Linked DNA regions of Aquibium oceanicum. The protein of the gene in region 1 interacts with the protein of each later gene in a pairwise test. Links are inferred from orthologs where the notes say so. Each region holds a gene or a part of one and is shown on either strand. Other genes may lie near its edges. The genes, in order: BSQ44_RS11470, BSQ44_RS03200 and BSQ44_RS15225.

The links.
Region 2: the proteins of BSQ44_RS11470 (region 1) and BSQ44_RS03200 interact in binary tests that used the Escherichia coli proteins (3 or more experiments, as listed by UniProt). The link is inferred for Aquibium oceanicum from one-to-one orthologs.
Region 3: the proteins of BSQ44_RS11470 (region 1) and BSQ44_RS15225 interact in binary tests that used the Escherichia coli proteins (3 or more experiments, as listed by UniProt). The link is inferred for Aquibium oceanicum from one-to-one orthologs.

What each region holds. Positions count from the first base shown.
Region 1 is NZ_CP018171.1:2,318,670-2,323,177, reverse strand. The notes cover bases 1,768-4,508. They hold BSQ44_RS11470 (P-II family nitrogen regulator), read left to right. Parts: upstream 1,768-2,839; coding sequence 2,840-3,178; downstream 3,179-4,508. Other genes in these bases: glnA (type I glutamate--ammonia ligase), read left to right, coding at 3,226-4,508; BSQ44_RS11475 (bifunctional ADP-dependent NAD(P)H-hydrate dehydratase/NAD(P)H-hydrate epimerase), read right to left, coding at 1,768-2,536. In the rest of the region: fghA (S-formylglutathione hydrolase), read left to right, coding at 1-539; BSQ44_RS11480 (helix-turn-helix domain-containing protein), read left to right, coding at 617-1,000; more of BSQ44_RS11475, read right to left, coding at 1,007-1,767. UniProt on the Escherichia coli protein: P-II indirectly controls the transcription of the glutamine synthetase gene (glnA). P-II prevents NR-II-catalyzed conversion of NR-I to NR-I-phosphate, the transcriptional activator of GlnA. When P-II is uridylylated to P-II-UMP, these events are reversed.
Region 2 is NZ_CP018171.1:635,085-640,174, forward strand. Bases 1,049-4,371 are described here. They hold BSQ44_RS03200 ([protein-PII] uridylyltransferase), read left to right. Parts: upstream 1,049-1,375; coding sequence 1,376-4,171; downstream 4,172-4,371. Other genes in these bases: BSQ44_RS03195 (EAL domain-containing protein), read left to right, coding at 1,049-1,299; murJ (murein biosynthesis integral membrane protein MurJ), read left to right, coding at 4,215-4,371. In the rest of the region: more of BSQ44_RS03195, read left to right, coding at 1-1,048; more of murJ, read left to right, coding at 4,372-5,090.
Region 3 is NZ_CP018171.1:3,118,626-3,123,392, reverse strand. What follows is about bases 1,157-4,156. They hold BSQ44_RS15225 (two-component system sensor histidine kinase NtrB), read left to right. Parts: upstream 1,157-2,083; coding sequence 2,084-3,229; downstream 3,230-4,156. Other genes in these bases: ntrC (nitrogen regulation protein NR(I)), read left to right, coding at 3,226-4,156; dusB (tRNA dihydrouridine synthase DusB), read left to right, coding at 1,157-2,087. Also shown: BSQ44_RS15235 (bifunctional 2-C-methyl-D-erythritol 4-phosphate cytidylyltransferase/2-C-methyl-D-erythritol 2,4-cyclodiphosphate synthase), read right to left, coding at 1-882; more of dusB, read left to right, coding at 1,047-1,156; more of ntrC, read left to right, coding at 4,157-4,683.

The DNA.
Region 1 (4,508 bases):
ATGCCACCGAGGCGCCCTACGACGCCAACTACCGCATGTATTCCTATATCATCGATGAACTGCCGCGCCTCGTGGCGGCGAACTTCCCCGCGGACATGAACCGCCAGTCGATCTTCGGCCATTCCATGGGCGGGCATGGCGCGCTCACCATCGCGCTCAGGAACCCGAAGCGCTTCAGGAGCTGCTCCGCCTTCGCGCCGATCGTGCATCCGTCCCAGGCCGACTGGTCGGCCAAGGCGTTCGAGCGCTATCTCGGCCCCAACCAGGCCGACTGGCGCCTCCACGACGCGTGCTCGCTGATCGAGGATGGCTACCGCTTTTCGGAATTCCTCGTCGACCAGGGCAAGGCCGACGGTTTCCTGGAAGACGGCCTCAAGCCGTGGCTGCTGGAGGAAGCCTGCCGCAAGGCCGGCATTCCGCTCAGGCTTCGCATGCAGGCCGGATACGACCACTCCTATTTCTTCATCTCGACGTTCATGGACGACCACCTGCGCTGGCATGGCGAACGCCTCGGCGTGCCCGAAGGCGACGTCACCTGACGTTCGTCGCGGCGACACGGAGGCCGAATACAGCTATCTATGACAAAAATGATCCGCAGCTGGAGGGAAACCGTTCCATGGCAGTCGTGACCTCGATCCACAACCGACTTCCCGATTCCGACACGTTCGGAGGCCGCCTCTCGCGCATCCGCGACGCGCAGGGAATGACCACCGCCGCACTGGCGCGCCGCGTCGGCGTGAGGCAGAAGACCATCGAGCAGTGGGAGAGTGATCGCTCGGAGCCCAGCGTCGAGAGACTGTCGCTGCTGGCTGGCATCCTCAACGTCAATCTGGTGTGGCTGCTGCACGGGGTCGGCGATGCGCCGGCCGACGAAATCGGCCCCGATCCGCTCGCCGCCATCACCGTGCAGCTGGAACGCCTGAAGCGCATGCACGAGGACACCGGTCGCATCATCGACCGGATCCAACGCGAAGTCACGCGCCTCGAAGAAGAGCGCTGAGGCCGGTCAGAACGACGTTCTGTCGCCGTTGTAAAGTTCACTAAGGGCGGCGGGCAGGAGAGCGGGCAGGTCCTCCGCGATCAGACCCGGGCCGAAGCGCGCTCCCGCCTCGGCGTGCAGCCAGACACCGGCCGCCGCCGCTTCAAAGGTCGGCATTCCCTGTGCCAGCAGACCCGCCACGATGCCCGCCAGCACGTCGCCCGAGCCCGCCGTCGCCAGGAACGGCGTCGCATTGACGTTGATCGCGGCGCGGCCGTCGGGAGCGGCGATCACGGTGTCGGGACCCTTGAGGATGACAACCGCATTTGCGCGCTCCGCTGCGCGGCGGGCGCGTTCCGGCTTGGAGACGCCCTGAGCATCGGCAAGATCGGGGAAGAGCCGGCGGAATTCACCTTCGTGCGGGGTCAGGACCGCCCTCTCCCGTCCGGTCTGCGCACCTATCGCCGCCAGCGCCTCGAACAGCCTGTCCGGAGCATCCGCGAACGACGTAATCGCGTCGGCGTCGAGGACCAGGCCGAACGGGCTTTCCGCGCCGAGGCCGGCCAGCGCCAGCAAGAATTCCACGCATCGCTCGCCCACGCCGAAACCCGGTCCGATCACGGCCGACGACATTTTCCTGTCCTTCGCGAAGTTGACCGCTTCCTCGGGTGTGTCGATCCACTTCAACATCACCGCCGTCAGGTGCATGGCGTTCACCTGAACCGCCTGCTTGGGCGAGAGGACCGTGACGGCGCCGGCGCCGGCCCGCGCGGCCGAAATCGCGGCAAGGCGGGCCGCGCCGCTCGCGGAGGGACCTCCGGAGAAGACCCCGACATGACCGCGCGCATATTTGTGCGAACCGCTGTGCGGCCAGGGAAAGGTTTCGCGCCAGAGTTCGGGCGTGTTGCGGAATGTTCGCGGCCCGATCTCGGAAAGCACGTCGGCCGGAATGCCGATGTCGGCGAGCACCGTGTCGCCGCACAGCGCGCGACCGGGATAGAGCAGATGTCCGGGCTTCAGGCGGAAGAAGGTGACGGTGACGCCGGCCCTGATCGCGGTGCCGAGCACGAGCCCGGATCCGCCGGAGAGACCGGAGGGGAGATCGACCGCCACGACACAGGCGCCCGAAGCGTTCGCCTTCTCGACGGCTTGCGCATAAGCCCCGCCGATCGCACGCGCCAGCCCGGCTCCGAACAGTGCATCGACGACGACGTCCGTCTCTTCCGGCGCGAACGCATCGAAGCCGAGCAGCGGCAGCCGCATGTCCGCGAGCGCGCCCGCCGCATCGCTCCCCGCCACCGGACGCCCTTCGCAATAAACGCGCGCATCCACGCCCGCCTGCGCCAGTAGCCGCGCCGCAGCGAAACCGTCGCCGCCATTGTTGCCCGGTCCCGCCAGGACGTGGACCGTTCGGGCCTGGGGATAGCGAGAAAGTACCTCGCGGGCGACCGCCGCTCCGGCGTTGCGCATCAGCGCCGGCCCGTCATGGGGTCCGCGCGCGATGGACAGCCGGTCGGCCTCCGACATTTCCGTCGGAGACAGGAGTTCAAAGCTCATCGAATACCCCGTCGAACGAGGCGCAGCGTAGACGGTTTGGGCGGCAGCGGGCAAACACTTCGTTCCTGCTCATGATGTTTGCGGCTTGCGTATTTTTTGGGCAAGCAGCATGGTGGTCTGGAAGCCATTCGGCTCGCCCGGTGTAACCCCCGTAAGCGTAGCGACGCAAAACCCGGAGTGATATCGCGGCGTCCCGTGAATCGCTGTCGCGCCCGTTCAACCACCCTCGTCTGGCATGCTTCGTGCTTGTGGGTCGGCGAAGCGGGTTCGATCGCCGCTCAATCCATCGGAGGCCCCCGTCTAATGAAAAAAATCGAAGCGATCATCAAGCCGTTCAAGCTTGACGAGGTGAAGGAAGCCCTTCAGGAAGTCGGATTGCAGGGGATCACGGTGACGGAAGCGAAGGGCTTCGGACGCCAGAAGGGCCATACCGAACTGTACCGGGGAGCCGAATACGTCGTGGACTTCCTGCCCAAGGTGAAGGTCGAGGTGGTGCTTGGCGACGAATCCGTCGAAGCCGCTCTGGAAGCGATACGCAAGGCGGCGCAGACTGGTCGGATCGGCGATGGCAAGATATTCGTATCCAACATCGAGGAAGTCGTCCGTATCCGTACGGGCGAAACCGGGATAGACGCTATCTGAGACGGAAGTCCGCTTTAAAAAAAACACCGTCAGACAAGGGATGAAAGATGACGACAGCAAACGACATCATGAAGCAGATCAAGGACAACGACGTTAAGTTCGTCGATCTGCGTTTCACCGATCCGAAGGGCAAGATGCAGCACGTGACCATGGACGTCGCGGCTGTCGACGAGGACATGTTCGCGGACGGCGTGATGTTCGACGGCTCCTCGATCGCGGGCTGGAAGGCGATCAACGAGTCCGACATGGTGCTGATGCCCGACACCGAGACGGCGCACATGGACCCCTTCTTCGCACAGTCCACCATGGCCGTCGTCTGCGACATCCTCGACCCGATCTCGGGCGAGTCCTACAACCGCGACCCGCGCGGAACCGCCAAGAAGGCGGAAGCCTACATGAAGTCCGAAGGCATCGGCGACACCGTCTATGTCGGTCCCGAGGCCGAGTTCTTCGTGTTCGACGACGTCAAGTACAAGGCCGACCCCTACAACACCGGCTTCAAGCTCGATTCGAGCGAACTGCCGTCGAACGACGACACCGACTACGAGACCGGCAATCTCGGCCACCGGCCGCGCGTCAAGGGCGGCTACTTCCCGGTTCCGCCGGTCGATTCGCTGCAGGACATGCGCTCCGAGATGCTGACCGTCATGGCCGAGATGGGTGTGGTGGTCGAAAAGCACCACCACGAGGTCGCGGCCGCCCAGCACGAACTCGGCATCAAGTTCGACACGCTCACGCGCAACGCCGACAAGATGCAGATCTACAAGTACGTCATCCACCAGGTCGCGAACGCATACGGCAAGACGGCCACCTTCATGCCGAAGCCGGTCTACGGCGACAACGGCTCGGGCATGCACGTGCACCAGTCGATCTGGAAGGGCGGCAAGCCGACCTTCGCGGGCAACGAGTACGCCGGCCTGTCGGAGAGCTGCCTGTTCTACATCGGCGGCATCATCAAGCACGCCAAGGCGATCAACGCCTTCACCAACCCGCTGACCAATTCCTACAAGCGCCTTGTGCCCGGCTTCGAGGCTCCGGTTCTGCTCGCCTACTCGGCGCGCAACCGCTCGGCCTCCTGCCGCATCCCGTTCGGCTCCTCGCCGAAGGCCAAGCGCGTCGAGGTCCGCTTCCCGGATCCCGGCGCGAACCCGTACCTCGGCTTCGCGGCGATGCTGATGGCCGGCCTCGACGGCATCAAGAACAAGATCCACCCCGGCCAGCCGATGGACAAGGATCTCTACGACCTGCCGCCGAAGGAACTGAAGAAGATCCCGACCGTGTGCGGCTCTCTGCGCGAGGCCCTGATGAGCCTCGACAAGGACCGCGGCTT
Region 2 (5,090 bases), 1.7 Mb from region 1 along the record:
GCGCCCGGGGGCATTGTCGAATGCTCAGTCAACGTGGAGCGTTTTGCCCAGCCGGTGCCGCTCGGCGAACCCGACTTCGCGACCGCGGACGGGAAGAGCTTCTGGATCGATCGCGACATCAGTTTCGCTGGACTGCCGGGCATGGTCGGCACCATCGTCCTCCATGATCGGTTTGCCGCCGTGGTTCCGCGCCAGGAGATGAAGCTTCCGTTGCCGGCCTGGATGAAGGCCGAGGCGGTGCTGGTAGCGCCGAACGGTCGCTGGTGGCATCGCAGCGGAAACGAATGGGTTCACCAGGACGAACAGCTTTCGAAACGCCGCGGATGGACGGATGGCCTGTTCGCGGTGCGCCAGAAGGTCTGCGTGACAGAGGGGTTCCACTGCATCTCGATGCGCGCGGCGGTCGCCGAACTGGCTGCGCACTACAAGCTTCCGGTGGCGGTGCTTCTCGTCCTAGCAGGCACGATCGCCAGTTGGATTACGCGGCTCGCTCTCAGGTTCATGCGCCGCTTATGGTCCTTCGAGGCGCGCTTCCTGCGCCATCTCGACGAAAACTCGATCGTTTGTGCCTACCAGCCGATCATCGAGGTGAAGACGGGCGCGGTCATCGGCTGCGAAGTGCTCGCCCGCTGGCGCGACATCGACGATGCGATCGTCTATCCGGACCGCTTCCTGCCTCTCGTGCAGAAACACGAACTCACGTCGCGGTTCACCCGACTCGTCATCGAGAAGGCATACCGCGACCTCACCGCGGCCTCGTTCGACGGGCAGCGTCTCCAGGTGAACTTCAACGTCTTCCCGCGTGATCTCGATGCCGCCGCGCTCGTGCGCACCTTCTCCATCTTCGACGACGCACGAGACCGGTTCGAACTCGTGCTCGAGATCGTCGAGTGCGACCACGTCGACCTGGCAAAGGGGCAGTCGCATATCCGCGCGCTCCGCCGGGCCGGTTTCAAGGTCTACATGGACGACTTTGGGACCGGATACTCCACGCTGAAGCATCTGGCGGAACTCGACGTGGACGGCGTTAAGCTGGACCGATCCTTCGCCATGGCGCCCACCGGCAGCATCATGTCCGAAATGCTCCGTCACGCCATAGACATGGTGCATGCCGCAGGCAGGAAGATCGTCGTGGAAGGCGTCGAGACGGCCGAACGGCTGGCGCAGCTTGAGGCGGACACGGCACGCGTGGACTTCGCACAGGGCTATTTCATCGCGCGGCCACTGGATCTGGAGCGCTTTTCGCGCTTCGTGCTCGACAGATCCTTCGAGGCCGTTCCTCAGCGAAACGCCGCCTGACGAGCCGGCCCTCCCGTATCCATTTCCCATGTTTCGCGCTATAGACCGCGCCCAGAACCCGAACTGCGCGGCACTGATGGCGAAGACAGCCCTGAAACTGGATGAAATGATCGATGGTGAGGCACTCCGGCGCGAGTTGACCGCACTGACCCTTGCAGACAGCGGCGACGGATCGACGCCCGAGATACGCGCCTCGGTTCTTCAGAAGCTGCGCGAGACACTGGCGGCAGGCCATCGCAAAGCCGAGGCGATGTTGATGGAAGACGGCGGCGGAACGGCTTGCGCCGCCCGGCTGTCGCATCTCATGGACGAGGTCATTCGCGCCCTCTACGACTTCGCCGTCACCCACGTCTACCGCTCCAAGAACCCGTCCGCCGGAGAGCGCATGACCGTCGTCGCGGTGGGCGGATACGGCCGCGGGACCCTGGCGCCGGGTTCAGACATCGACCTGCTTTTCCTGCTGCCCTACAAGCAGACACCGTGGGGCGAGCAGGTGGTCGAATACCTGCTCTACATGCTGTGGGACCTCGGGCTGAAGGTCGGCCATGCGACTCGCAACATCGACGAATGCGTGCGTCTTTCGCGCACCGACATCACGATCCGGACCGCCGTGCTCGAGGCGCGCTACCTCTGGGGCGATACGGGCCTGTTCGACGAACTCGTGAAGCGCTTCGACAAGGAGGTCGTCAGTTCCACGGGCGCCGAATACGTCCAGGCGAAGCTCGCGGAGCGCGACGAGCGGCACCGCAAGGTCGGCGCCAGCCGCTATCTCGTCGAGCCCAACGTGAAGGACGGCAAGGGCGGGCTGCGCGACCTGCACACGCTGTTCTGGATCGCGAAGTACTACTATCGCGTCCGCACCGGCGAGGAACTCGTCGAGAAGGGCGTCTTCACGCGCAAGGAATACCTTCAGTTCCGTAAAGCGGAGGATTTCCTCTGGGCGGTGCGCTGCCACCTCCACTTCCAGACGGGGAAGGCGGAGGAGCGCCTGCATTTCGACATCCAGCGCGATATCGCCGAAAGGCTCGGCTATACGAGCCATCCCGGCCTATCGGCGGTCGAGCGCTTCATGAAGCACTATTTCCTCGTCGCCAAGGAAGTGGGTGATCTGACCCGGATCTTCTGCGCCGCGCTCGAGGAAGAGCAGGCCAAGCACGTGCCGGGGTTCAACCGCCTTCTTCAAAGCTTCCAGCGCAGGCGGCGCAAGCTCGCCGGCACGTCGGACTTCATCGTCGACAACGACCGTATCAACATCGCCGACGACGGGGTTTTCGAGCGCGATCCGGTCAATCTGCTGCGCCTGTTCTGGTTCGCCGACAAGCACGGGCTCGAGTTCCATCCCGATGCGCTCAAACTTGTCACTCGTTCGTTGAAGCTGATCGACCGCGATCTCCGCCGCGACCGGGAGGCGAACCGGCTGTTCATGGACGTGATGACGTCCGGCCGGAATCCGGAGCTGAACCTAAGGCGCCTGAACGAGGCAGGGGTGCTCGGGAAACTGATCCCCGATTTCGGCAAGATCGTCGCGATGATGCAGTTCAACATGTACCACCACTACACGGTGGACGAACATCTCTTGCGCTGCATCGGCGTGCTGGCCGAGATCGAGCGGGGCGACGGCGAAAAGGCCCATCCCCTCGCCCACAAGCTGATGCCCGGCCTGAAGCCGCAGCGCGAGATACTCTATACCGCCCTGCTCCTGCACGACATCGCCAAGGGCCGGCCGGAGGATCATTCGGAAGCGGGTGCCAAGATCGCCCGCAAGCTTTGCCCGCACATGGGATTCTCGGCTGCCGAGACCGAAACCATCGCCTGGCTGGTGGAGCACCATCTCCTGATGTCGATGACGGCGCAGACGCGCGACCTCAACGACCGCAAGACCATCGACGACTTCGCCGACGTCGTGCAGTCGGTCGAGCGGCTGAAGATGCTGCTCGTACTGACGGTCTGCGACATACGCGGGGTCGGGCCGGGGGTCTGGAACGGGTGGAAAGGACAATTGCTGCGCACCCTCTACTACGAGACCGAACTCCTGCTCACCGGCGGTTTTTCGGAAGTCTCGCGCGCCAAGCGGGCCGAACAGGCGCGGGAGCAACTCGCCGAAGCGCTCTCGGGCTGGCCGGAGCGGGAGCGCGACAACATTCTCAAGCTTCACTACGACAACTATCTGCTGACGATGGATCTGGAAGATCAGGTCCGGGACGCGGAGTTCATCCGGGAGGCGGACGCCAACGGAAAGGTGTTCAGCGCTGGCGTGACGATGCGCGCGTTCGAAGCCGTGACCGAGATCACGGTGCTTACGCCCGACCATCCGCGCCTGCTTTCGGTCGTCGCTGGCGCCTGTGCCGCGGCCGGCGCCAACATCGTCGATGCGCAGATTTTCACCACCACGGACGGCCGCGCTCTGGATACCATCCTCATCGGCCGCGAGTTCGACCGCGACGAGGACGAACAGCGCCGCGGGGTGCGCGTCGGGCGGCTCATCGAGGACGTGCTTTCGGGCCGTAGCGAGCTGCCCGAGATGATCGAGAAGCGCGCCAGGCCGAAGCGCGGCCACAAGACGTTCCGCATCGAGCCGCGGGCCGAAATACGCAACACGCTCTCGAATCGCTTCTCGGTGATAGAGGTCGAGGGGCTGGACCGGCCGGGATTGCTGTCAGAGATAACCGGGGCGATCTCCGATCTTTCACTCGACATCACCTCGGCGCACATCACCACCTTCGGCGAAAAGGTGATCGACACCTTCTACGTGACGGACCTGACCGGCCAGAAGGTCGAGAACCCGACCCGGCAGGAGGCGATCCGCGACAGGCTCATTGCCACGCTCGGCGGTCCCAGCCGGGCGCAGAAGCTGAAGCTCGCCGCCGAATGATCCAACTGGTCCGGCGCTTGGCCGCGGAAGGCGGTAAAAGGTCATGAGTCTCGTCGGCAAGTTCGCCAGCGTCGGCGGCGCGACGATGGCAAGCCGCGTTCTCGGCTTCGTGCGCGAGGCGCTGATCGGGGCCGCCCTCGGCGCCGGTCCGGTCGCGGATGCCTTCTATGCCGCCTTCCGCTTTCCCAACCTCTTCCGACGGCTCTTCGCCGAAGGCGCGTTCAACACCGCCTTCATCCCGCTCTTCGCAAAGGAGCTGGAAGCGGACGGGATGAACGGCGCGCGCCGTTTTGCGGAAGAGGTGCTGTCGGTGCTGGTCGTCGCGCTGCTGGTCCTTTCCGTCATCGCCATCTTCTTCATGCCCGCCCTCGTCGGGACGATCGTCGCGCCGGCCTTCGCCGACACGCCGGAAAAGTTCGACCTCACGGTCCTGATGACCCGCATCATGTTCCCGTATCTCTTCTGCATGTCGCTGGTGGCGATGCTGTCGGGGATCCTGAACTCGATGCGCCGGTATTTCCTGGCGGCCATCGTGCCGGTGCTCCTCAACGTCATCCTGTCGGTGGTGCTGGTCGCGGCGCTCTACGCCGGGGTCGAATCGCGCACCACGGGCATCTGGCTCGCCTGGGGCGTCCTCGCGTCCGGCATCGCGCAGCTCTTGTTCCTGATCATGGGCGTAGGGCGCGAGGGCTACTCCATGGGCTTCCGCCGCCCCCGCATGACGCCCAAGGTCAACCGCCTGCTGCTCCTGATGGGACCGGCCATGCTGACCGGCGGCGTGACGCAGATCAACCTGCTCGTCGGGCAGATCATCGCCTCGGCGCAGGACGGGGCCATCGCGCTGCTCAACTATGCCGACCGCATCAACCAGCTGCCGCTCGGCGTCATCGGCATCGCCGTGGGAGTGGTACTGCTGCCG
Region 3 (4,767 bases), 800 kb from region 1 along the record:
GCAGGTTGCAAGCAGCGCGTCGGTCAGCGCGTGCAGGCCGACGTCGGCGTCGGAATGGCCGAGGAGCCGGCGGTCGTGCACGATTTCGACGCCGCACAAGGTGACGTGGTCGCCCGGCGCGAAGCAGTGCACGTCGTAGCCGTTTCCGGTCCGCACGTCGGGGAAGGATGCCGACGCTCCGTTCAGCCTTTCGTCCGCCATGGCGATGTCCCTCGCATAGGTGAGTTTCACGTTGCCGGCCGCGCCTTCCACGATCTTCACCGGAATGCCGGACCATTCGGCGATCGCGGCGTCGTCGGTGAAGTCGAGGAGGCCGTCGGCGCAGGCCTTCTCGTGCGCGGCGAGGATGGCGTCGAAGGCAAAGCCCTGCGGGGTCTGCGCAGTATGGAGGCCGGTGCGCGGGACGGTGGCCTCGACGAGCCCCGCGCCATCCGCGCGCTTGACGGTGTCGGAGACGGGCAGGGCGGGCAGGACGCCATCGTGGTCACCGAGCGCGGCGACGACGCGGCCGATCAGGTCCGGATCGACGAAGGGGCGTACGCCGTCGTGGATCAGGACGCTTGCCGGGCGGCGGTCGGCCAGCGCCCGCAGCGCGCGCAGCGTCGAATCCTGTCGGGTCGGACCGCCGGTGACCAGGACGATCCGGTCGTCGATCGGGCCGACGGCTTCGCGGCAGAGTGCCTCGTCGTCGGCGTGGATGGCGACGACGATGTCGCCGATCGCGGGGTGCCGTCGAAAAGCCTCGAGGGTGTGGGAGAGCACCGCGCGGCCGCCGATGCGGCGGTACTGCTTGGGACCGTTCTCCTGGCCGGCGCGCGCGCCGCGACCGGCGGCCACGATAACCACTGCGACGCTTTTGGTCTGGGAGTCCGGTCCGGTCATGGGTATACCTCGCCCGTTCGTGTCCTGGCGACGCGTCTAGCCCAGGCGGGTCCGGAATGGCCAGACATTTGTATAAGTGGAGTTTTTGCGTCGTTTTTGCGTTGCAACAACTCCGCAGGATGGCTAATAGATAAGCACATTCAGGTGCTGCGCGGTTTTTGTGCATGTTGGAGTTTGAAAAGCTGGCCGAAGCACTCGATATCGGCGGCGCGGTGATCCGCAACCGGGTCTTCCTGGCGCCGCTCTCGGGGATCACCGATCGTGCGTTCCGCAGCCGTGCATACATGCACGGCGCCGGCATGGTTGTGTCGGAGATGGTGGCGAGCGGCGAACTGGCGCGCGGACGGGTGGATTCGCAGCGGCGGATCGGCCGCTCGGGCGCGGCGCTGCACGTGGTGCAGCTCGCCGGGCGCGACGCGCGCTGGATGGCCGAGGGCGCGCGCATCGCCGTGGGCGAGGGAGCCGACATCGTCGACATCAACATGGGGTGCCCGGCCAAGAAGGTGACGGGTGGCTATTGCGGGTCGGCGCTGATGCGCGACCTCGACCTCGCCGAGAGCCTCATCGCTGCCGTCGTGGGCGCGGTCGAGGTTCCCGTGACGGTGAAGATGCGGCTCGGATGGGACGAGACGGAGCTGGTCGCGCCGGAACTGGCGTGCCGCGCCGAGCAGGCCGGCGTGCGCATGGTGACGGTGCACGGGCGCACGCGCTGCCAGTTCTACAAGGGGCAGGCGGACTGGAAGGCCATCGCGGCTGTGAAACAGGCGGTCGGCATTCCGGTGGTCGCGAACGGGGACATCCTTTCGGCGGAGGACGCGCGCCGGGCGCTGGCGCAGTCGGGCGCCGACGCCGTCATGATCGGCCGGGCGCATTGCGGGGCGCCCTGGGTGGCGGGCGAAATCGCGGCGGAGGCCGCCGGTACGGTCGCGCCGGGGGTGCCGAGCACGCCGGAGGCGCTCGCCGACTATGTCCAGGCGCACTACGAGGACATGCTGTCGCTCTATGGCGTGGAGCCAGGGGTGCGGCATGCGCGAAAACATCTTGGCTGGTATCTCGACCGCCATGCGGGCGACGTTTCGGCAGCCGACCGCCGCGCCGTGATGACGTCGACCGACCCGAAGCAGGTGACGGCGCATCTGCGCGCTGCGCTGCTTGCCGGTGGCGATGCGGGGAACGCATCGCAGTTTCTGGGCAAAGCAGCATGAGCGCCGACACGATGTCGAAACCGGCGGGCGCAGATGCGGCGCAGATGGTGCTGAACACGATCCGGCATCCGGTCGTCATGGTCGATGGCGAGGGGCGCATAACCTACGCCAATGCCGACGCGGAGGATTTCTTCCGGTCGAGCGCGTCGATCCTGGCGCGAAACGCGATCGACCACTTCGTGCCGTTCGGCAGCCCGCTGCTGACGCTGATCGAGCAGGTGCGCGAGCGCCAGTCGCCGGTGAACGAGTACCGCGTCGACATTTCCTCTCCAAGGATCGGCTCCGACAAGCTGGTGGACATCTATGTCGCGCCTGTCGCCGAGCTTGCCGGGTCGGTCGTGATCATGTTCCAGGAGCGATCCATGGCCGACAAGATCGACCGGCAGATGACGCACCGGGGTGCCGCCCGCTCCGTGACGGGCCTCGCAGCCATGCTTGCGCACGAGATCAAGAACCCGTTGTCGGGCATCCGCGGCGCGGCGCAACTGCTCGAGAGCGCGGTCTCGGACGAGGACCGCGCGCTGACGCGGCTGATCACCGACGAGACCGACCGCATCGTCGCTCTGGTCGACAGGATGGAGGTGTTTTCGGACGAGCGGCCGATCGACCGAGATCCGGTCAACATCCACGTCGTGCTCGACCACGTTAAAGCGATCGCGCGCACCGGCTTTGCAAACCGCATTCGGATCGTCGAAGACTACGATCCCTCGCTGCCGCCGGTGCTGGGAAACCGCGACCAGCTCGTGCAGGTGTTCCTCAACCTGGTGAAGAACGCGGCGGAGGCGATCTCGGGCGATCCGGCCGGCGAGATCACGCTATCCACGGCGTTCCGGCCCGGCATACGGCTTTCGGTGCCGGGGACGCAGGATCGCGTCTCGCTGCCGCTCCAGTTCTGCGTGCACGACAATGGCGGCGGCGTTCCCGAGGACATCAGGCCGATCCTGTTCGATCCCTTCATCACCACCAAGCCGAACGGCTCGGGTCTCGGCCTTGCGCTCGTCGCCAAGATCGTCGGCGAACACGGCGGGGTGATCGAATGCGATTCCTCGCCGCGCGGAACGACCTTCCGCATCCTCATGCCCGCCTGGAAGGACGATCCCGTTCGGCCCGGCTACGAGATCGATGGAGACGAGACCCGATGAACCGCGGCAGCATCCTCGTTGCGGACGACGACGCGGCGATAAGGACGGTCCTGAACCAGGCCCTGTCGCGGGTGGGTCATGACGTGCGCGTGACATCGAACGCCGCCACGCTGTGGCGCTGGGTCGCGGCGGGCGATGGCGACCTGGTCATCACCGACGTGGTGATGCCGGACGAGAACGCCTTCGACATGCTGCCGCGCATCAAGAAGGCGCGCCCGCATCTGCCGGTGATCGTCATGAGCGCGCAGAACACCTTCATGACGGCGATCCGCGCGTCGGAGAAGGGGGCCTACGAATACCTGCCCAAGCCCTTCGACCTCACCGAGCTCCTGAACATCGTCAACCGGGCTCTGTCGGAGCCGAAACGCACCTCGTCGGAGCAGCGCAGCGAGGAGCAGCCCGAATCGATGCCGCTGGTCGGACGCTCGGCCGCGATGCAGGACATCTACCGGATGCTCGCGCGCATGATGCAGACCGATCTGACGGTGATGATCACCGGCGAATCGGGCACCGGGAAGGAACTGGTGGCGCGCGCCCTGCACGAATACGGCCGGCGCCGCAACGGGCCGTTCGTGGCGATCAATATGGCCGCGATCCCGCGCGACCTGATCGAATCGGAACTCTTCGGGCACGAGAAGGGCGCCTTTACCGGCGCCCAGAACCGTTCCACCGGGCGATTCGAGCAGGCGGAGGGCGGCACGCTGTTCCTCGACGAGATCGGCGACATGCCGATGGAAGCGCAGACGCGGCTGCTGCGCGTGCTCCAGCAGGGCGAATACACCACCGTCGGCGGCCGCACGCCGATCAAGACCGACGTGCGCATCGTCGCGGCGACGAACAAGGACCTGCGCACGCTGATCAACCAGGGGCTCTTCCGTGAGGACCTGTTCTACCGGCTGAACGTGGTTCCGCTTCGCCTGCCCGCCCTTCGCGAACGCTCCGAAGACGTCCCGGACCTCGTCCGGCACTTCTTCATCCAGGTCGAGGCCGAGGGGCTGCAGGCCAAGCGCATCTCGACGGCCGGGCTCGACCTGATGAAGCGCTATTCCTGGCCGGGCAACGTGCGGGAACTTGAAAACCTCGTCCGGCGCCTGGCCGCGCTGTATCCACAGGACGAGATTTCGGCCGAGATCATCGAATCCGAACTCCAGACCTCCGACCGGCCATCCTCGCCGCCCAACGGCGTGATGATGCCGGAGGACCTGACCATCGGCCAGGCGATGGAGCATTATCTTCAGCGCTACTTCGCCTCCTTCGGCGACGAGTTGCCGCCGGCCGGGCTCTACCAGCGCATCCTCGAGGAAGTGGAATATCCGCTGGTGCTGGCCTCCATGACGGCCACACGTGGCAACCAGATCAGGGCGGCCGAACTGCTCGGCCTGAACCGCAACACGCTGCGCAAGAAGATCCGCGAACTCGGCGTCAACGTCTACCGGACGTCGCGCACCTCCTGATTCTCACAAGAAAGTCATCCCTGACGGACGTGGCGGCCATTCGTGCCGTCCGCCTTCTACTCCGTCCCAGACCGGTTGCGATCT